DNA from 3 places in the Paenibacillus sp. F4 genome. Region 3 is predicted to be linked to each of the others. Evidence: riboswitches for the same ligand, from Rfam matches in the RefSeq annotation. Region 3 holds a riboswitch; each other region holds the start of a gene.

Region 1 (7,408 bases), on a different contig from region 3:
AATTGAACGGGAATTACAGCGGTAAAAATAAAATTCAAAAAAGGCGTGTGGACCATATGCTGAGAGAAATCTGGAAGCACCGTGCTGTTTATGCTGCGATCTCGCCGTTTTATCTGTTGTTTGGCATCTTTGGATTGTTTCCGATTGGTTTTTCATTATACCTGGCGTTTCACAAATGGGACGGGATCGGAGACATGACCTACAACGGCTGGGGCAACTTTCGCTATCTTGTGACAGATAACGAATTTTGGCAGGCTGTAGGCAACACCTTTGTGATCTGGGTGTATTCAACGATTCCGATGCTATTCTTCGCACTGATTATTGCATTTCTCCTTTATGCACCTTTTGTGAAAATGCGCACCTTATGGAGAGTTGGATTCTTTCTGCCGAACGTGACATCCATTGTGGCTGTCGCCATCATATTTGGTGCCTTATTTGCCAACAATTTCGGATTTCTCAACTACCTTCTGCAACTCTTGGGGCTGCCGATGGTTCAATGGCTGAATGTGCCATGGGGTATCCAAATTGCCATTTCTTCTATGGTCGTATGGAGATGGATGGGCTATAACGCAATCATCTATCTGGCTGGACTCCAGAGTATTCCGCATGTGCTGTATGAGGCTGCGAAAATGGATGGGGCAACCGGAGCGCAAGCTTTTTTCCGCATCACCATCCCCATGCTGCGCCCAGTCATTCTGTTTACGGTCATTACGTCCACCATCGGCGGTATGCAGCTCTTCACCGAGCCACAGGTCCTGGTCGGTAATGACGGCGGTTCCGGGGCAAGTGGCATGACCATCGTTTTATACCTGTACCGCGAGTCGTTCATTAACAACTATTTTGGATATGGTGCAGCCGTCGGATGGGGCATGTTCCTCATCATTGCTCTATTCTCCATCATAAACTGGAAACTCGTTCAAGGTAAAAAATAACGATGGGAAGGAGCTTCACAACATGATGCAGACACGCGCAAAATCCTTTGTTTTATATGCCGGATTGTTGGTGGGAATCATCCTGTCGATGTTTCCATTTTACTGGCTGATCGTCATGGCAACCCGTACCACTTCAGACATCTATCGTTTTCCACCGCAATTGTGGTTTGGCAGCCACTTCTTGGATAACATAACGAGAGTATTACAACAGATTAATTTTGCCGGAGCCTTTTTTAATACCCTTTTTGTAGCTGGTTCTGTTACCCTATTGGTTCTGTTTTTCGATTCACTGGCAGGTTTTGCATTCGCCAAGTTTGATTTTCCGGGCAAAAAAGTGCTATTTATCGTTCTGCTAGCTACGATGATGGTCCCTTCACAACTTTCGCTTGTCCCCTCCTTTGTCATGATGGCCTCCTTTGGATGGGTAGGTACGTTCAAAGCGCTTATCATCCCGGGGATGGTAAATGCCTTCGGCATTTTCTGGATTCGTCAATATGCGGAAGAATCCATTCCAAAGGAGCTGCTGGATGCGGGCCGGATGGACGGATGCAGCTTTTTTCGACTGTACTTGAATGTAGCACTGCCTATTCTACGTCCTGCGTTCGCTTTTCTCGGCGCGTTTACCTTTATAGGAGCCTGGAATGATTATTTATGGCCGCTAATCGTCTTAACGGATGAGCGTAAATTCACGCTCCAGATTGCACTGTCACAATTGAACGGGATTTACAATACGGATTATGCGATGGTCATTGCGGGCACCCTGCTGGCTGTACTGCCACTTATTATTTTGTTTCTTTTCATTAGCCGTCAGTTTATTTCCGATCTTGCCGCCGGAGCGGTCAAAGATTAGATTCACTTGAATTCCCTTATTCATTTCATGTATAATAGTTAATCGTCATTTCAAATAGCTTACATGATGAAGTTAGGTATCCGACAGGCAATCAGGATAAGCGATTTACGATTTGAACATGAACTATGAACTGAGGGGAACTTACCAGATGAACAAATTCACATATTATAACCCCACCAAATTAATTTTTGGAGACAATCAAATTGAAGAACTTCAGCAGGAACTGCTGAATTACGGCAAAAACATTTTGCTGGTATACGGAGGTGGAAGTGTCAAACGAAATGGTCTGTATGACCAGGTATTAGACGCGTTAGAGCCGCTACATCTGAACATTCATGAATTGTCCGGCGTAGAACCGAATCCGCGCTTGTCCACCGTTAAGAAGGGCATCGACATTTGCCGAAACGAAAAAATCGACTTCTTACTTGCAGTAGGCGGTGGAAGCGTTATTGATTGCACCAAAGCCATCGCAGCAGGGGCTGAATATGACGGCGATGTGTGGGATATTATCAACAAAAAGCACATGCCGACCGAGGCTCTGCCATTCGGCACCATCCTCACACTCGCCGCCACCGGTTCAGAAATGAATCCGGATTCTGTTATCACCAACTGGGAAACGAACGAAAAATACGTATGGGGCAGCGCGGTGACACATCCGAAATTCTCGATTCTGGACCCAAAAAACACCTTCTCTGTGCCACGTGATCAGACGGTATATGGCATGGTGGATATGATGAGCCATGTGTTTGAACAATATTTTCACAATGTTAAAAATACACCGTTGCAAGATCGTATGTGCTTTTCCGTGCTGCAAACCGTGATCGAAACTGCACCTAAGCTGCTGGAAGATTTGCACAACTACGAGCATCGTGAAACGATTTTATATGCCGGAACGATTGCCCTTAACGGAACACTGCAAATGGGCTACTTCGGGGACTGGGCTTCGCATACGATTGAACATGCATTATCCGCTGTATATGATATTCCTCATGCTGGCGGTCTGGCGATCCTGTTCCCCAACTGGATGAGACATACGGTGGATCAGGATGCTGCACGCATGAAGCGGCTGATGCTCAGTATGTTTGATTTAGATACCACTGGTAAAACGGATAAGGAAATTGCTTTGGAGGGGATTGATCGCCTGAGTGCATTCTGGACAAGTCTCGGTGCCCCTTCCACCCTGGCCGATTACAATATTAATGATGAGCAATTGGAAAAAGTCGCAATCATTGCAGCCCGTGAAATGGAATACGGAGGCTTTGGTAATTATAAAAAGCTGAATCAAGAAGATATTTTAGCTATTTTACGTGCATCGTTATAACATTTAAAAGGGAGTGTCCTCAAGCCTATGGTGGCTGAGGGCACTCCCTTTTGGAATTTATGAATTAACCGTTTGTCCCTTTTCTTCTACTTGAATAGCTGCCCCTACACTGGCACCTGCAAGAATGCCCTTTTTCTTACTAGAATTCAGAGAATCCATATAGGTTCGGGTTTCTGCAACTACAATTCCTGATAAGCCGAGCAGTGCAATCAGGTTCGGGAAAGCCATCATTGCGTTAAAGATATCTGCCAGCAACCAAATCGCATCCAGTTTAATGAACGCGCCCCCGGCAACCAGTACGATGAACAGATAACGGTATGGCTTAATCCACTTAACCCCAAGCAAGTATTCAACACAGCGTTCCCCGTAGTAGTTCCAGCCAAGCATAGTGGTGAAGGCGAACATAATCAGAATGATTGTGAGCAGTTCTGCCCCCAGCGGGAATGCGCTGGAAAATGCCTGCTGAGTCATCAGGCCCGCATCGGTAGGCCCGCTCCACACACCGCTAACCAGTAGCGTCAACCCGGTCATCACACAAATAACCATCGTATCAATAAACACGCCTGTCATGGAAATTAGCCCTTGCTCCGCAGGCCATTTGGTTTTGGCAGCTGCAGCTGCAATCGGTGCGCTCCCCAATCCGGCCTCATTGGCAAAAATACCTCTGGCTACCCCACTACGCATGGCCAGCATAATCGTAGCTCCGGCAAATCCGCCCGTTGCAGATGTAGTTGAAAATGCCGAATGGAGCACCAGCGCAATTGCGGCAGGAAGTTGGTCAGCAAACCGAATCAGTACGATGAGACAGATCAGTACGTACAAGCCTGTTTTAAAAGGAACGACCTTCGTCGATACCTTGGCAATGCTTTTGAGTCCTCCAATAGTAACCAGTCCTGTAAGGACCGCAATAATCAGTGCCGTTACAATAGGCGGAACGCCAAAACTGTTTTCAGTCGAAGATACAATCGCTTTGACCTGCGGAAACGTTCCAATCCCGAACAACGCTACCAGCATGCCCGAAAAAGCAAACAGCATCGCCAGCGGTTTAAAACGGCGTCCAAGACCTTTCTCAATATAATACATCGGGCCGCCGGAAAATTGTCCATTCCGATCTTTCACCCGGTATTTTACCGCAAGTACACCTTCCGCATATTTCGTCGCCATCCCAAAAAAGGCTGCAACAACCATCCAGAACAAGGCACCCGGCCCGCCCAGCTTAATGGCTGTCGCTACGCCGACAATACTTCCTGTGCCAACTGTAGCCGCCAACGCTGTACTCAAAGCCGCAAAACTACTTACATCCCCGCTGCCTTCATTCGGGGCCTTACCGATCAGCTTGATCGCCAGGGGCAGGCGGAATACCTGCAGCATCTTCAAACGTATGGTCAGCCACAACCCCGTTCCCATGACAAGAATGATGAGAGGCGCCCCCCATATCCAGCTACTAATCGCTTCTAACACATGTACCAAATTCATTTCAACCCGCTCCTCCAGCATATTAGAAAACAAAAAAGAGTCAAATCCGCTGATTCGACTCCTGGAGAGGTTAAAGGCACGAAAAAATACAACCATCTTGTGCAGGTTTTCTGCCACTAATAGCTCATAAAAAAGCCTAGGGCATTCCCTGTCACAGGTTATTCGCGTCTCTGTCCTTTTGCCTGAGAGTTTAAGCAGATGTTCTCTGCGGTGCACCTTCGGCGCCCAATTAAGGGTCTCTCCAGAGTTCTGTCCGTTTACGGTCCCCGCTTGTTGCTGTAATCAGCCTAAGCACCTGAGAGTTTTGCCCCTTCGGTCGGAACTTTCGTTCCATCTCCCGCAAACATCAACCAGACATATGAAATTTTTATTCATTATACAGAAAACTTTCAGCTTATTACAAGTGAAAAGTTTGTGAAGCCCTCTGAAATATTATTATTGTGTCTATCGAAAAAGCGGGTACAGCAGATTGCATCCTTAGGATGTCCTCTGCTATACCCGCCCGAGACAATATGGAATTACAATTCTTCACCATTGGTTGCTATCACATTTTTATACCAGTTAAATGAGTCCTTTTTGGAGCGTTTGAGCGTTCCGTTACCGTCATCATCCAGATCAACGTAAATAAATCCGTAGCGCTTGGACATTTCGGAAGTAGACATGCTCACAAGGTCGATAGGACCCCAGCTGGTGTAGCCAAGCAGATCAACACCGTCGGCAATCGCTTCCTTCATTTGAACAATATGCTGACGCAAGTAATCAATACGATATGTGTCATGCACAGAACCGTCTTCTTCTACCTTATCATAAGCACCCAAGCCATTTTCCACGATGAACAGCGGCTTTTGGTAGCGGTCATATAACGTGTTCAGCGTAACACGCAGACCGATCGGATCAATTTGCCATCCCCAGTCAGAGGACTGTAAATATGGATTTTTCACGCCGCCAATCAGGTTTCCTGCTGCTTTCTCACCTTCTGGACCTGCAGATACGGTCAAGGTCATATAGTAGCTGAATGAGATAAAATCAACCGTATTATTTTTCAATATTTCGGCATCGCCTGGTTCTGTGTGTATTACAACATTATTTTCTTCAAAATAACGATTCATGTAGTTGGAATATTCCCCACGGGCATGCACATCCGTAAAGAACAGGTTCATCTGATTTTCATGCTGGGCTTTCAGTATATCCTCTGGGTTACACGTATGTGGATAGCTTTCCATACGTGCCAGCATACAGCCGATCTGAGCGCCCGGGATGATCTCATGTCCCCGTTTGGTCGCCAGTGCACTAGCTACAAATTGATGATGCAATGCTTGATATATCGCTTGTTGTTTGTTTTCTACACGGTCAATAACCACACCGCCACCGGTGAACGGACTCATGGTCATTACATTGATTTCATTAAAGGTCAGCCAGTATTTTACTTTATCCTTATAGCGCGTAAACACCGTTTCGGCATAATTTACGTAATGCTGTATGACTTCACGTCCCAGCCAGCCATTATACTTCTGCGTCAGACCTAGCGGTGTTTCATAATGTGACAATGTTACCAGCGGCTCAATATTATACTTGCGCAGCTCATCAAATACATTGTCGTAGAATTGCAATCCTGCTTCATTCGGCTCGGCATCATAGCCATTCGGGAAAATCCGCGACCAATGGATGGACATACGGAATACTTTGAAGCCCATTTCAGCGAATAATGCAATATCTTCTTTGTAATGGTGGTAAAAGTCTACCCCTTCACGTTTTGGAAAACGGGCATTGACTTTGCCTGCCAAAATGTCTTCGAGTCGCTCGGACGAAATCTCTATAGCATGATCGTTCTTACGTTCCGCTTTGGGTACATAGGCAATCATGTCTGCGCTGGACAAACCTTTTCCATCTACGTCAAAAGCACCTTCCAATTGGTTGGCTGCCGTTGCCCCGCCCCACAAGAAGTTTTTCGGAAATCCTTTTAGCGTCTTAGTCATAGTATAAAGACCTCTTTCCGTATTTAAGATTTTTATTTTGGCCAAGTAATCCCATCAAGTGCTGCAAATATGAATCCATACCTAACGATAACCGTTCTCCTTTGAAAAGCATTGACAGTTGCTTTAAAATAGACGTAATGCCTTCATAAGCATCCTAATCGTTGTAACGCGTTTCATGTCAAGAATTTATTTTTTTCTTATGTGAGGAGAAGCACCATGTCGAATCTTGATCAAATTGCAAAACTGGCGGGCTTTTCCAAAGCTACGGTATCCAGAGTATTAAATCAGTCCCCCCATGTCAGTCACGAAACAAGAGCTAAGATTTTGAAAATCATGCAGGAATTAGATTATGTTCCTAATCGGAATGCTATTTCTCTATCCAAGGGTCAGACGCTTCAGATCGGTATCATTACTTCAACTATTAATGAAATTGTTCTCGCTTTTCTGGACAGCTTTGTGGAAGTAGCGGGCCAATATGAATTTCAAACCATTATTTATACTTCTGGAGAAAACAAAAAGAAAGAGCTTCAAGCCTTTGAGGATTTAAAAAGAAAAAGAGTCGATGCGCTGGTCATCATTTCCTGCGTGAATGACACTGATTTTTTGAGTACCTATTGCAAATATGGCCCGATCGTTTCGTGGCAACGAATGGAGCATACCGATATTCGCTCCGTCGCTATGGATCAGTATGAAGGATATATGTTAGCACTCAAACATTTGATACAAAAAGGCTATACTCGTATAGCCAATGCTTTTGGTCGTCCGAGCAGCATCAATACCCATAGCAGACAACGAGCCTACGAACAGATCATGAGTGAGCACAATCTGCCAGTGTTGCAACACTGGAATCACT
Region 2 (7,408 bases), on a different contig from region 3:
ATCTTCGTGGCAATTTCCCCGGCTGTAACCTCTTTGGACTGCTCCAGAAGATATTCCACGATGTCACGTTGTCGTTTCGTAATATTCATAAGCGCATACCGTTCCTTCCCAAGCTCATTCCTCCAGCAGGAGACGTATATTGCATACAGTCCGCCTGACTTCGATGGGGATTAAGAATCGGATTTCAGACGTTCAACCAGCGCTTCGTATTCAGGACTCTTCAAAAAATTGTCAATGGAAATGTGCTCAGCTTTCGGAGCTACTGTTTTAGCCCGGTCTGTCAACGTTTTTTGCGTAATGACAATATCCGCATCCTGTGGAATTTCACTGATTGCTGTATTCGTAACTGTTACGCCCACACCCGCCTGCTTCATTTTTTTGCGTAAAATCGAGGCACCCATAGCGCTTGAACCCATACCTGCATCACAGGAAAAGACGATCTTGTTCACTTCGGATTTATCCTTGAGCGTTCGATCTGCGGCAATCTCGGCAGTACGATCAGCTTCGTGGTTATCTTCCATTACAGTGGCATTAGCACTTGCACTCTTGCTTTGATTTTTCATATCTTTCAGGCGGGATGCAGCTTCCTCCAGCCCCTCTTCTTGTTGCTTACCAGTCTTGAGTAACACTGCAGCAACAGCAAAGGATACGACCGCAGCAGCGATCACCCCGCTTAGCATTGGCAAATATCCGCCTTTTGGCGTCATTAGAAAATAGGCGATAATGCTGCCCGGTGAAGGAGCAGCAACCAGTCCGGCACCTGTCAACATGAAACAGAAGGTTCCCACAACGCCCCCAGCTATAGCTGCAAGAATCAGAATCGGCTTCATCAAAATGTAAGGGAAATAAATTTCATGAATCCCGCCGAAAAAATGAATGATGACCGCTCCAGGAGCCGACGACTTCGCAGAGCCTTTACCGAACAGGCAGTAGGCCAGCAAAATACCGAGCCCCGGCCCAGGGTTGGATTCCAGCATGAACAGTACGGATTTCCCTGTTCTTGCAGCTTCCTCCAACGCAATCGGACTTAATACTCCGTGATTCAGCGCGTTGTTTAAAAATAATACTTTTCCGGGCTCAATAATGAGGTTGACAAGCGGCAATAGCCCTGCGTTCACGAGGAACTGTACCCCTGCCGATAATACTTGACTGATCATTTGTACAACCGGGCCGATCGCCACATGGGCAAGCAGTGCTAGAATGGCACCGATAATCCCGGCTGAGAAATTATTGACCAGCATTTCAAAGCCTGATCTGACTTTGCCTTCAATGGCCTTGTCAAACTTCTTCAATATCCATGCAGCCAGCGGACCAGCTACCATCGCGCCCAGGAACATCGGGATATCGGCCCCCACAATGACACCCATCGTCATAATGGCACCGATCACACCTCCACGCTGTCCGTGAATCATCGTGCCCCCTGTGTAACCGATCAGCAGCGGCAGTAAATAATTTTTCATCGGATCAACCAGTTGTGCAAAACCTTCGTTCGGGAACCATCCGGTCGGAATAAAGAGTGCTGTAATCAATCCCCATGCAATAAAGGCTCCCATATTGGGCATAACCATTCCGCTAAGAAAACGGCCAAAACGCTGTACGGCGACACGAGTGCCTCCTTTTGAACTTGGCTTTGTGTCCAATGTGCTCATATTCAAATCCTCCTTGTAGGTAAGCATCACTACCTTTTCTTAAAATTCATACTAAATGACAGCGCTATCTTCATCAACGAAATGAAAACGTACTTTCGTCATGAACGTTGATGACAACATTTAAATTTAAATTATCCGGGATGGTATTATACCTGCATAATTCTTCTTAATATGACCTGTAGCTATAGAAATTAGTCGAAAAAACAGGAATTTAAATCTGCACAAACTTATAGGGAACCACCTTCTGTGCCAGAGTAAAACACGTAATTACGCTTCCAAAATGACAACAAAAAAATAGCCGCTATGGCAGATCATAGCGACTATTTTATACAAAAAACGAGCGAACTAACGATGCTCTTATTCAATTGAAAATCAATATAAAAAATTCAGAATAACACGCTCTTTTTTCATGCTGTATTGCCCCATTATTACTCCGAAATCAACTTCTCATACTGATCCGCAGACAGTAGCTTGCCCAATGTTTCCTCCACATCTTTGCCCATCTCTACTTCGATCATCCAACCTTTTTCATAGGGAGATTCATTTACTAGTTCAGGCGTACTTTCCAGCGCTTCATTCACCTTTAATACGTTTCCCGTCACCGGAGCAAAAAGGTCGGATACCGTCTTCACCGATTCAATCGTACCGATCTCCGCTCCCTGCTCAATCGTTACTCCCACCTCAGGTAATTCTACAAAAACAATATCACCCAGTTGATGCTGTGCAAAGTCCGTAATACCAACCCGCACCGTCCCATTCTCTGTACGCTGAACCCACTCATGTTCGTTTGTATACCAAAGTTGCTGCTTCACTTCACCCATCCTGTTCCCCTCACTTCCATATGAATAAAATCGCTTTTGCTCACCTGTATTAGACAGGTTAAGATTATGACAACAAGAACACTCATGTCAATAATACTAACAAAAATACTTCATATCACCTCATATAGCGTACTATATAAAAATATGATAGCTTATAACAAACGCTTACATATCCTTATTTATATATTAAATGTTTTTTCTATTGTTTTCGATGACATTTTTATTGACATTTTGAATGAATTTGCGTATTAATGGATTATAGCAAATACTTTGGGAAACACCCCGACAACTGCAAACGCGGATGAACGCAGAGGGAGAGACTGCCAAAAAGATTCGCATAGCTGTTGCCGCTTGTGAGACAGTTGTGCACGCGAATCGGATCAAGTTGTTATCTGCACAGCCAGGTAATATACCGCAGATCCCGAAGGTAGCGCCGAAGGAGTAAGCCTGCATTTGCAGGTGAATCTCTCAGGCAAAAGGACCTCTGCCGGACGCATCTCTGGAGAGCATTCGCTATTGGAGCGGATCACCCAAGAGGAAACCCGGTACATACCGGGGTAACTTTCTGGTATCAAGGACAGAGCTGAAAAAAGAGTATAGACTGCTGTCTATACGTTTTTTTCGGCCTGTCTTTTTTGTTTAGCCGATCACACCGGATAGGAGTGGAAAAATGACTAATTTGCGAAGAACACCGCTATATTCGTCCTACGGGACGCAGTCTGGGGTTCGTTGTATTGACTTTGGCGGCTGGGAGCTCCCCGTTCAGTTTAGCGGCATTCAAAAGGAGCATGAGGCCGTCCGCCAACGTGCGGGTTTATTCGATGTATCGCATATGGGCGAGTTTTTGGTTGAAGGCAAAGAGGCCGAAGCTTTTCTGCAAAGGGTGACCACGAATGATGTCAGCCAGTTGGAAGCAGGTCAGGCACAATATTCACTCCTGTGTTACCCCGATGGAGGTGTAGTAGACGACCTACTTGTTTACTGCAAAGGACCAGAACGCTACATGCTCGTAGTGAACGCCTCTAACATCGATAAGGATTGGGATTGGCTCATTCGCCATATGCCTGCATCCGTTCACATGGAGAATGTGTCTGATGCGATAGCATTGCTGGCGTTGCAAGGACCAGAAGCAGTACGAATTGCCGCAGCCGTGGCAGATACGGACATTACGAATCTGGCATCTTTCCGCTTCCATGAGGACGTGCCATTGTTCGGAGCAAAAGCTCTCGTCTCACGAACCGGATATACGGGCGAAGACGGTTTTGAATTTTACGTACCTGCCGCGGAAGCACCAGCCGTATGGGAGAGTTTGCTTCGTTTCGGTGAGTCGTATGGGCTGATTCCCGCTGGACTTGGTGCTCGGGATACCCTACGCTTTGAGGCACGGTTGCCGCTGTACGGACAGGAGTTATCTGCCACGATTTCACCACTTGAAGCCGGTCTAGGGTACTTCGTCAAGCTGAATAAAGGAGATTTTATCGGTAGAGAAGCACTGCAACGTCAGAAAGATCAAGGGATTCCTCGCAAATTGATCGGGCTGGAAATGATTGATCGCGGTATCCCACGCGCCCATTATCCGGTATTCGCAGAAGGACAACGCATCGGTGAGGTCACAACGGGAACTCAGTCGCCCACCTTGAAGCGTAATCTGGGCCTCGCCTTGGTGGACAGTCGTTTTAGCGTCCTCTCCACACCGCTGGAGGTTGAGATTCGTGGCAAACGCCTGCGTGCCGAGGTGGTGGCAACACCCTTTTATAAACGCCCGCGCTGATCTTAAACTCTCTTCATTTCAATAAAGCAAACATGTCAGATATGAACTTCCGGGTTTCTCATCTCACACTTTTTTATTAGCTAATTTACGATTTAAAATTTTGCTTTTCGAAAGGAGCCAGAACCTATGAAGCAGCATCGTTATCTCCCTATGACTGAGCAGGATCAAACCGAAATGCTGCGTGTGGTCGGTGTATCATCCATTGATGATTTGTTCAGTGACATTCCAGAGGCCATTCGATATCAAGGGGAACTCCCTCTTTCTTCTCGACTCGATGAGAAAGCCTTGACCCGCCACTTGGCCGAGCTGGCCAGACACAACGCCAATACAGACACACATGCCAGCTTCCTTGGCGCAGGAATTTATGATCATCATATTCCGTCCGTCATCCAGCACATCACTTCACGCTCGGAATTCTATACAGCCTACACCCCCTATCAGCCGGAAGTAAGCCAAGGCGAGCTACAAGCCATTTTCGAATTTCAGTCGTATATTTGCGAATTGACGGGCATGGCTGTAGCTAATGCCAGCATGTACGACGGAGCGACTGCACTGGCGGAAGCGGGCTCACTGTCCGCCGCAGCTACCCGCCGTAAACAGCTTATCGTATCGAGGTCCGTCCATCCAGAGGCACGTCAGGTATTGGCAGCCTATGCACGCGGATTGGATTTGGACATCGTGGAGATCGGCTGTTCGGACGGCGTAACGGATGCTGATGCGTTAGCGGCGGCCGTATCGGAACAGACCGCGGCTGTTTTGGTCCAAAGCCCCAACTTTTTCGGAGCCGTGGAAAACCTGAAGCCGATGGCTGATCTCATCCATGCGCACAAAGGTCTTTTGGTCGTCAGTGCCAACCCACTGGCACTTGGCTTGCTGGAAACACCCGGCAAACAGGGCGCGGATATTGTGGTAGGAGACGCGCAGCCACTTGGCATCTCCTCTTCTCTCGGCGGTCCGACCTGTGGATACTTTGCCGTTTCTCAGACACATATGCGCCGTATCCCTGGCCGCATTGTGGGTCAGACCACAGACCGCAATGGTAAACGCGGCTTCGTGCTGACCTTGCAAGCGCGGGAACAGCATATCCGACGCGAAAAGGCCACCTCTAATATTTGCTCCAATCAAGCGTTGCTAGCTTTATCCGCATCTGTATACTTGTCTGTTATGGGTAGGAAGGGGATCAAGGAAGTAGCCGAGCTAAATTTGCATAAAAGCCGATATGCCTTAGAGCAATTGCTGAGCTTGAAGGGCGTAACTTCCTCGTTTAACGCACCAACCTTTAACGAGTTTGCCCTTAGACTGCCTGAGGGTACAGATATGAGCAGACTCCAGACCGAGTTGCTAGCTGCTGGATTTATCGCTGGCTACGATTTGGGCCGGGACTATGAGGAACTTGCTGGTCACATGTTGATTGCCGTGACGGAGCAAAGAACCAAAGAAGAGATTGACCAATTTGTACACACCTTGGGGGGATTGCTATGACACACACCGGACAGGATCAGAAACAAGGGCTGTTGAAGGAACACGATCAAGCGCTCATTTTTGAATTGAGCCGTCCGGGTCGCATCGCCTATTCCCTTCCCGAGTGCGACGTTCCCCGTCGCCCGGTGGGAGAGCTTTTGCCAGATTATGCGCTGCGCAGCGAACCTGCGGCATTACCCGAGGTATACGAAGTAGACGTTATTCGGCATTATACCGCCTTGTCCCGGCGAAATTTCGGCGTGGACAATGGATTTTATCCGCTCGGCTCCTGTACGATGAAATACAATCCGAAAGTGAATGAGGATGTCGCCCGGTATACAGGCTTCGCCAAAATCCATCCATATCAGCCCGAGGAGAGCATCCAGGGTGCCATGGAGCTGCTGCATACGCTCCAAAATGATTTGGCTGCGTTAACTGGCATGGATGCCGTCACGCTTCAGCCCGCCGCGGGCGCCCATGGCGAATGGACCGGGCTGATGATGATTCGCTCATACCACGAAGCACGCGGTGAGCGACGTACCAAGGTGCTCGTGCCGGATTCCTCGCACGGAACGAACCCCGCCAGCGCAACCGTCGCGGGCTTCGAAACCGTCACCCTCCCCTCCACTCCTGAGGGGCTAGTGGATCTGGATGCGCTGCGTCAAGCCGTAGGCAACGACACCGCTGCGCTCATGCTGACCAACCCGAACACGCTTGGACTGTTCGAGAAGCAAATCACTGACATTGCTGCCATCGTGCATGACGCGGGTGGTCTGCTCTACTATGATGGGGCGAACTCCAACGCCATCATGGGGATTACCCGCCCCGGGGATATGGGCTTCGATGTAGTGCATCTCAATTTGCACAAAACGATGAGTACCCCGCACGGCGGCGGCGGCCCCGGCGCTGGGCCTGTCGGCGTAAAGCAACGGCTCATCCCTTATTTGCCCAAGCCGCTTGTCGTACGGGATCCGCAGGGGGTGTACCACTGGGACCGGGAACAGGGAGATTCTATTGGACGGGTTAAGGCCTTTTACGGCAACTTCGGTATTCTCGTTCGTGCCTACGCCTATATCCGTAGCTACGGTCCTGATGGCTTAAAGCGTGTATCGGAATGCGCTGTGCTCAATGCCAATTACATGATGCATCGGCTCGCTCCACATTTTGACCTGCCCTACCCTGGACATTGCAAACACGAATTCGTAATGTCGGGGCGAGGCTTGAAAAAATTTGGAGTGCGCACGCTTGATGTAGCCAAAAGGCTGCTTGATTTCGGCTACCATCCGCCTACAATTTACTTCCCGCTGAATGTAGAGGAGTGCATCATGATCGAGCCCACGGAGACGGAAAGTAAGGAAACACTTGATGCTTTTGTCGACACTATGATTCATATTGCGCGGGAAGCAGAAGAGAACCCTGAGCTGGTACTCAATGCACCATATACTACTCCAGTCACACGATTGGACGAAACTACCGCAGCCCGCAAACCTGTACTGAATTGCTCATGCAGTTAAAAACAAATTCTACTTAAAGGATGCAAAAAAGCCGGTATCTAAATAGATACCGGCTGCTGTATGTACACAGCAATTTTTTTTGTTGGAAAAAGATATAACCTTTGAAATGTAATACCCTTCCTTAGCCTTCGATGCTTTGAACCAATTCAACAACCTGTTCTGCTGTTTGCATGTCCAGAGCTTTTGTAGCCA
Region 3 (7,408 bases):
TAACCAACCACAGGTTAATTTTCATCACAAAAAAAGTCGCCTGATCCCTCTGCAGGGATCAAACGACTAACTAACACCGGCTCACATTGAGCTCCTGACGATAATTACGAAGCCGCTCCATAGGAGCCAGACTTGAACGTTCTAGGATCGTACCATTTGTAGCCTGCTGCCGGAGCAGCCCAAGGCTCAGCCTGCGGTTCCGTGGAAGCCGCAGGCTCCTCGAATGGCAGAAGCTTCGTTGGTTGATCCAGAGTCAAACCTGCCACATCGGACAATTTCGTGTAGTCCTGCTTCCATGCAAGCCATTGGACCGTTTGTACCAGGAAGGTGGAATCATCCACTTCCTTGAAACCATCATATGTCTTCTTCGACTGTCCATTTTCCTCACGCACATATTTCGGTGTAGCATCTTCTACAGGGGAAGAATCACCGATAAACGCTGCCTTGCCTTGACCTACCTTGGAGATAGCGGCATAAGGTCCTTCCGCACGGCCCCCGCCGTTATAAACTCCCTGATCTACAGCATTCCCCCATTTTTTCGTGCCTGAAGGGATATAAGCAATGCCTTTAGCCTTGGTAGGATCAATAATAGCCAGCGTAGATCCTGCATGCATCGCAATCGAGCGCACACCCTTGGTAATGCCGAAAGATTGATCTGCGGCTACAATGTCGGTAGCATTCACGTCACCAAGCGCATTATAACGGAAACGAACGCCAAAGTTGGTCGCCAGCCAATCGGAGCTTGTTAATCCTTGCATCGCCGGTGATGCAGCTTCTTCTGCCGTCATGCCTTTGGCTGGATTAGTATAGGCTCCACGACGGTAGCCATTCATAACTTCGGAGGAATCCCAACGGTTTTTGTTACGGTCCGCATTATAATGATCGGAGATGAAGAATACGCTTCCCCCGTTATTCACGTATTGCAGTAGGGCAGCCTGCTCGGATGCCTTAAAGGCAACATTCGCTTCACCAATAATGAACACATCATATTGGCGCAACTTGTCATATGTTATGGCCTGCTCTCCATAAGTAAAAGGAATGGGACGATTCAATTGGTCTACCGTAAAGCCTACATTACGCAGTCCATTGGCAAAGTCGGAGAAGGCGCCTTCAATGACCCAATCTGCTGCACCAGCGGTCTGTGCGTGCGTATTATCGAACAGCACCTTTTTGCCTTTTCCATCCGGCAGTGTAGTACCGGGTTGACCCGGGTTGCCAGGTTCACCTGGTTCCCCCGGCTCGCTTCCGCTCACCAGTTCAACAGCGCTTGGGCTTTTTACTCCGCCAAAATTATTGTAGGCGCCGAGTGTACCCGTCACACGAATTTTGCTGCCGATCAGCTCAGGATGGCCTGATAGCCCATATTGCCCTCTGTACGCTGAAGTCAGCTGTACATCCAATAGATTAGACGTATTACGTTCATTTGCCTGATCGGCAATCAGTACGTTAAAATCATTCGCGAACGGAGAAGAAAAGTTAGCCGTTTTCGATCCGGTAGCATGTCCGACGATGTAACCTTCCACCGTCACCGTATCTCCACTGCTTTGGCGCTGAAGTGCTTCGGCTACTGTCAATGCTCCCTCTGCCTTGACCTGACCGAATGGAACGAAGATCCCGATCAGCAGTGATACGATTGCTGCTAGATGCAGCATCCCTTTTAAGCGTGAACCTGTGAACCGCAAGCCTTTTACCATACGTCAATATCCCTCCTATGTTTTCCATAAATGTACTTGTCCTTTATCAGATTAGCCGCCAATCTTCTAATTCCTTCCTGATTTCATCCATAATTATGTAAATTTTAATCTTTTTTATTGGAAACGCACCTGTTTCAGGATTTTGCAAAATTCGATTCCAGTCGCTCCAAAGCGCAATATCTAGACGAACTAGGCCATTTCGATCTATATATTGTTCATTGGAAGTCGCTTATTGGGTTTTTGCAAAATCCTCGTTTATGTAAAAATTGAACCCTGTGATTGACACCGAGCACGGCATACATTACCCTAAGAAAGACATGTAGAACGGTATACGCGAATGAAGATGACGGGAGAGTCTGTCCAGAGAGCCTACACTCTGGCGGCACCGAAGGAGCAAGACGCCAGCACCCGGCTGGCGGATAATCTCTCAGGTCCATGTATCGTCATCTGACGCAACTCTGGAGAGAGCGCAAGCCACCCAAGGGGTAAGGCGGTAAGGACACCGCACGAAACTCTCAGGTAACGAGGACAGAGATAAGGGAAACTTCCTTATCCTGTCCTTTTTTGTGCTCACATTGTACGTCAGCATTAGGAACCGTCTATACGCGCAAAGACGCGGCAATACCATATACTATGGTATAGAACATACAGGGGGCCACACCATGCGTTTCAAAGATGTATTTTCCATTATCGGCCCGGCCATGACCGGACCTTCCAGTTCACACACCGCAGGCGCGGTGCGGCTCGCACGCGTTGCCCGGCACTGGCTCGGGGCGCAGCCTGACCGTGCCCGCATGACACTGTACGGCTCCTTTGCCGACACGTACAAAGGACACGGTACAGACCTAGCGCTCATCGCAGGGCTGCTCAATTACGATACAGACGATCACCGAATTCCGGATGCCGAGCAATGGGCAGAGCAAGCCGGGATGACCGTGGAATTCGCCGTCAGCGGGCTACCCGCTCCTCATCCGAACACCGTCCGTTTCGAGCTGTGGAAGGGCGAGGATCAGCGCACACTGCTGGGCTCCTCCATCGGCGGCGGGAGCATCCATGTCCAGCAACTCAACGAATTCCGAGTCAACCTGACCGGGGAGCTGCCTACGCTGGTGCTTCTTCACTCAGATAAGCCCGGTACATTGGGCGCGGTGACTTCAGCGCTCGGCGCGGCTGACATTAACATTGCCTATATGCACGTGGATCGCAAAGGCCGGGATGGTGAAGCACTCACCGCCATCGAAACGGACAGTCCTGCTACGGCTGAATTGATCACAAAGCTGCGGTCCTTGCCTCATATGTACGAAATTAAAATGATTAATTTGAAAAAAGGAGCTGAATCCGATGCGGTTTAGCCATCTGCATGAGATCAGCGCTTTATGCGCTGAAGAATCCACCACGATTGGCCGCCTGATGATTCAAGAGCAGGTACAAGAGACGAATACACCTGAGGAAGAAATCTTCCGCCAAATGTCTGATTATTATGAAGTGATGAAGGAAGCCGTTCATCGCGGTCAGACGCAAGACACCGTATCCCGCAGTGGATTGACGGGCGGTGACGGCAAGCGCCTAGCCGAGTATCTGCGGGCAGGGGAAACCTGCTCCGGCGATGCCTCCGCGCTCGCTATGGCTTATGCCCTCTCCGTGTCGGAGGTTAATGCGTCCATGGGTCGCATTGTCGCCACGCCCACCGCAGGTTCATGTGGGGTTATCCCTGGTGTATTCATCAGTGCGCAGGAGCGGTTCGGCTGGGATGATGAGCATATGGTGCACGGCCTATTCGCCGCTGGAGCCATTGGCTACGTGATCGCCAACAACTCCTTCATTTCTGGCGCGGAGGGAGGCTGTCAGGCTGAGATTGGCTCAGCTATCGGGATGGCCGCTGGTGCTATGGTCGAGTTGCGCGGTGGTACGCCTGAACAGGCTGTTCACGCCGTGGGTCTCGCTCTTAAGAACACGCTCGGCCTCATTTGCGACCCCGTCGCCGGACTCGTGGAGATTCCGTGCATTGTGCGCAACGGGCTGGGAGCCGTGACTGCACTTGCCGCAGCGGACATGGCTTTGGCGGGTGTGCGCAGCGCTATTCCGTCTGACGAAGTCATTGACGTGATGCTTGAAGTCGGCAGTGCGATGCCGTCGAAGCACCGCGAGACCGCCAAAGGCGGCTTGGCCCAGACGCCGACTGGCAAGCGTTTGACCGAATCACTTACACGCAACACACCGACCAAGAAGGATAAGTCATAATTTATAAGCGGTAGCCTCCTAAAACAAAAGAGCAAGCATATCGTCCTTGGACGTATGCTTGCTCTTTTGTTTTACTGAACGGTTACCTGTACCTTCGTCATTTTACCTGCATATTTCACAGTAATTACAGCTTTGCCCTTGCCCTGTGCCTTAATGTTACCGTCTTTGACGGTCGCAACAACAATTCTGGACGAGGACCAGACAGCCGGTTTGGAAACATCCTTCTCCGACTCATCCTTATACGTGGCTGTAGCCGTAACCTTAGCCAGCTGTCCTGCCTTCAAATTCAAAGCAACTTCGTCTGTTTGCAGGTATTTAAGCGTATCAACATCCACGGGTACGCTGATTACCTTCCCGCCAAACTTCGCTTGAATGTTAGCTTTACCGTAGCTGACCGCGGTAACCTGACCCTTTTTAACAGTGGCTACCTTATAATTAGACGTTTTCCATTCAGCTTGGGTCGTAACGTCCTTTTCTTTACCATCACTTGATTTAACCACAATCGCAATGGTTTTTTGATCTCCAGATTTGAGCGATAGCGCGATTGCATCCGCTTCAATCTTTTGCGCTACGTCCACTTCTACCGTAAACGTAATGTTTTGCTTGCCATATGAAGCAGTCACAGTTGCCTTGCCGCTACCATTCGCTTTGATCAAACCTTCGCTAACTTCAACCACTTTTACATTGCTAGTTGTCCAGGTGGCGTCCTTGGTTACATCTGTTTTTGTACCGCCACTCTTAACTCCTGTTACTTTCAGCTGCTTCGTTTCCTGAGCACCAAGCGCAATTACACGCGAGTCTGTTTCCAGACGGTCTACAAGGCCTACTTGTACATTAATCGTCAGTTTTTTGCCATTATAGGTCGCTGTAATAACCGCTTTACCAGCAGATTTACCCGTAATCGTTCCTTTGGACACAGAGGCAATATCTTCCGCGCTTGAAGCCCATTCTGCATCCTGTGTTACATCTTCCTTACGCCCATCCGCATAAGTAGCCGTCAAAGTTGCAGTATAGTCCTCATCAATATCAATCGTTGCCGTTTTGGAGGACAGAGACAGATCACCGGGTACATTTACGGATACCGTAGCTGTAACTGTTTTGCCACCATAAGAAGCGGTGATCGTAGCCTCACCTGTTTTATAACCCGTGACTTCTCCCGCACTGACAAAAGCGATATCTTCATTGCTGGACTTCCACTCTGCCTTACTTGTGATATCTTCTTCCGTACCTGTTACATACGTTGCGGTCAGCTTGAGCTTTTTGGATTCCTTGGCATTCAGGCTCAGCTTGTCCTCACTCAAATCCAGATATCTGGAGGTTTCGACATCTGTCTTGATCGAAACGGTCTTATCTCCATACTTAGCGGTCACCGTAGCCGAACCCGCTCCAATGGCCATAATCGTTCCCTTATTCACAGTCGCAATTTTTTCATCGCTTGATGTCCAAGTAGCTTTATCTGTGATATCCGTTACCGTCCCATCCGGGTAAACGGCAGAAACTTGTATTTTTTTAGATTCATCCAGACGCAGAAAAATATTGGATTCGCTGGCTTTCAGCTTATTCGTTTGATCGACATCTACCGAAATCGTAGCAGACATCGTGCCATATTTACCTGTAATTGTCGCCTTTCCCGCGCTATAGCCGGTAATGGTGCCTTTCAGTACATCCGCCACAGCTGCATTGCTGGAGCTCCACTCAGCGGACTCTGTCACGTCCTGTACCGATCCATCCGGAAACGTCGCTGATAGTTTAACCTTCTCAGTATCCTTCAACAAAAGAGAAACCTCTGATGAACTGACATCGAGACGTTTAACCTGCTCTACCTGCACAGCAATGGTTACGGTCTGTTGACCATATACGGCCTTAATATTGGCTGTACCTGCTCCCTGTGCGGTAACCAATCCGTTAACTACTGTGGCTACCTTTTGATTATCGGAGGTCCAAGTAGCATCACCCGAAACCTGAGCTGTTGTATTATCACTGTATGTCGCTGTCAAATCAACCTGTCCTGTACCGCTTGAACGCAAGTTCAGGCTTTGTACACTGGATGTCAGCGCCTTAACCTTTTTCGTTACATGTACCTGAACCGATTGCACCTTCTCTTTATAGGTCGCAACCACGGTGGCTTCCCCTTCAGCCTTGGCCGAAACTGTACCATTATACACAGTAGCAATAGCTGTATTGTCACTTTTCCAATCCGTGCTTACGGTTACATTCGAGGTTGTCCCATCGCTAAAAACGGCCGTAGCCGTCAATGCAGCTGTATCCCCCTGTTGCAAAGTTACCTCGTTAGACGAAAGGACAATCTTGGAAAGCACTGCTTCTGCTGCAGATGCAAACCCTGCATATGATGTAAAACTTGAAATCAGGATGACCAACGCCAGAAAACCGGACCATCTATTCTTCAAAATCTAATTCCCTCCCATTTCAAAACTTAAATTAAGGATTTCGCAAAATCCTTACACCTACGTTTTATGTCGTCATATGGAAAAGAATAGTTTAGGCTTCGAAGGAAATTTGGTCCTTATTAACTAGATCGTTTTTGATAAAGATTAGACATTACAATTTGTGTAGCTTCAGAGCCATAGTGAAGAGTTTTCTCAACAGATCCACAACCTCGCATTTACAAACAGCTATAAGCTGCTGCGCGAACTCTTAAATGATGGTATTCTTCCATATTAGGAGCCAGTTGGTGCATATAAACGACGGAGAATTGTTCACTTGGATCTATAGAAACCCAAGTGCCCGCTGCTCCCGTCCAGCCAAATTCTCCAATAGAACTGTTTGCATGCCCAGCCGCTTTATCAATTAACGTGCGCACGCCCAGTCCGTAACCATAACCTGTATGATAAGAATTAGTAAAATCCAATAATTGATCTGTATTCAGATGATTGGTGCGCATTAAATCAATGGTTTTTCTCCCTAATAGCCTCACACCATCTACCATACCTCCATTCGACAGCATTTGTGAAAATGTAAGGTACTCCTTAACTGTCGAATATAGACCTGCGCCTCCACTTTCATATATAGCATCTGGCTGATGATATTCATCTAAGAAACCCTCTATTTTCTCTAGCTCTCCGGCGTCTGTCCGTTGATAAAAGGAGGCCATTCGCGATTCAATATCTGCACGATAACGGTAACCTGTATTGTTCATTCCAAGCGGATCAAATATTTCATCCTTTAGGAATTGCCCTAATGGTTTACCTGAAATCACTTCAATAAGACCTGCAACAAGGTCATGTCCATATCCGTATAACCAGCGTGTTCCCGGCTCAAAAGAAAGCGGGATCTCAGAAAGCGCTTTAATTTCTGTGCGCAGATCATATTTCCCCTGCTTTTCCTTTAACGTTGTAAGGACCTTTTGCATTGCCCGTCCTGTCTCTGAAGACTCGGAAGCGTAAGGAAGACCCACACTCATATTGAATATATGCTTAATTAAAATGGGTTTCTCCGCCTTATCCACGTAGGTG

What was found. Region 3 has a riboswitch for glycine ahead of sdaAB (L-serine ammonia-lyase, iron-sulfur-dependent subunit beta). Riboswitches for the same ligand answer to the same signal wherever they lie in the genome.
Region 1: it holds a riboswitch for glycine, as region 3 does, so the genes downstream of both, C1T21_RS24715 (alanine/glycine:cation symporter family protein) here and sdaAB (L-serine ammonia-lyase, iron-sulfur-dependent subunit beta) in region 3, are expected to answer to the same signal.
Region 2: it holds a riboswitch for glycine, as region 3 does, so the genes downstream of both, gcvT (glycine cleavage system aminomethyltransferase GcvT) here and sdaAB (L-serine ammonia-lyase, iron-sulfur-dependent subunit beta) in region 3, are expected to answer to the same signal.

Annotation. Positions count from the first base shown of each region.
Region 1 covers NZ_POVS01000020.1:286,869-294,276, reverse strand. Annotated here, with positions in the region: gene C1T21_RS24735 (ABC transporter substrate-binding protein) at 1-25, shown strand, start outside; gene C1T21_RS24730 (carbohydrate ABC transporter permease) at 57-932, shown strand; gene C1T21_RS24725 (carbohydrate ABC transporter permease) at 955-1,782, shown strand; gene C1T21_RS24720 (iron-containing alcohol dehydrogenase) at 1,931-3,103, shown strand; gene C1T21_RS24715 (alanine/glycine:cation symporter family protein) at 3,161-4,579, opposite strand; glycine riboswitch at 4,740-4,834, opposite strand; glycine riboswitch at 4,853-4,929, opposite strand; gene C1T21_RS24710 (glycoside hydrolase family 1 protein) at 5,098-6,555, opposite strand; gene C1T21_RS24705 (LacI family DNA-binding transcriptional regulator) at 6,772-7,408, shown strand, end outside.
Region 2 covers NZ_POVS01000017.1:83,540-90,947, reverse strand. Annotated here, with positions in the region: gene C1T21_RS19080 (BglG family transcription antiterminator) at 1-89, opposite strand, end outside; gene C1T21_RS19075 (PTS mannitol transporter subunit IIBC) at 171-1,649, opposite strand; gene gcvH (glycine cleavage system protein GcvH) at 2,078-2,470, opposite strand; glycine riboswitch at 2,865-2,964, shown strand; gene gcvT (glycine cleavage system aminomethyltransferase GcvT) at 3,141-4,241, shown strand; gene gcvPA (aminomethyl-transferring glycine dehydrogenase subunit GcvPA) at 4,368-5,723, shown strand; gene gcvPB (aminomethyl-transferring glycine dehydrogenase subunit GcvPB) at 5,720-7,216, shown strand; gene ptsP (phosphoenolpyruvate--protein phosphotransferase) at 7,338-7,408, opposite strand, start outside.
Region 3 covers NZ_POVS01000003.1:11,643-19,050, reverse strand. Annotated here, with positions in the region: gene C1T21_RS00110 (DUF6359 domain-containing protein) at 105-1,694, opposite strand; glycine riboswitch at 2,032-2,147, shown strand; gene sdaAB (L-serine ammonia-lyase, iron-sulfur-dependent subunit beta) at 2,357-3,046, shown strand; gene sdaAA (L-serine ammonia-lyase, iron-sulfur-dependent, subunit alpha) at 3,036-3,935, shown strand; gene C1T21_RS00095 (Ig-like domain-containing protein) at 4,007-6,343, opposite strand; gene C1T21_RS00090 (serine hydrolase domain-containing protein) at 6,559-7,408, opposite strand, start outside.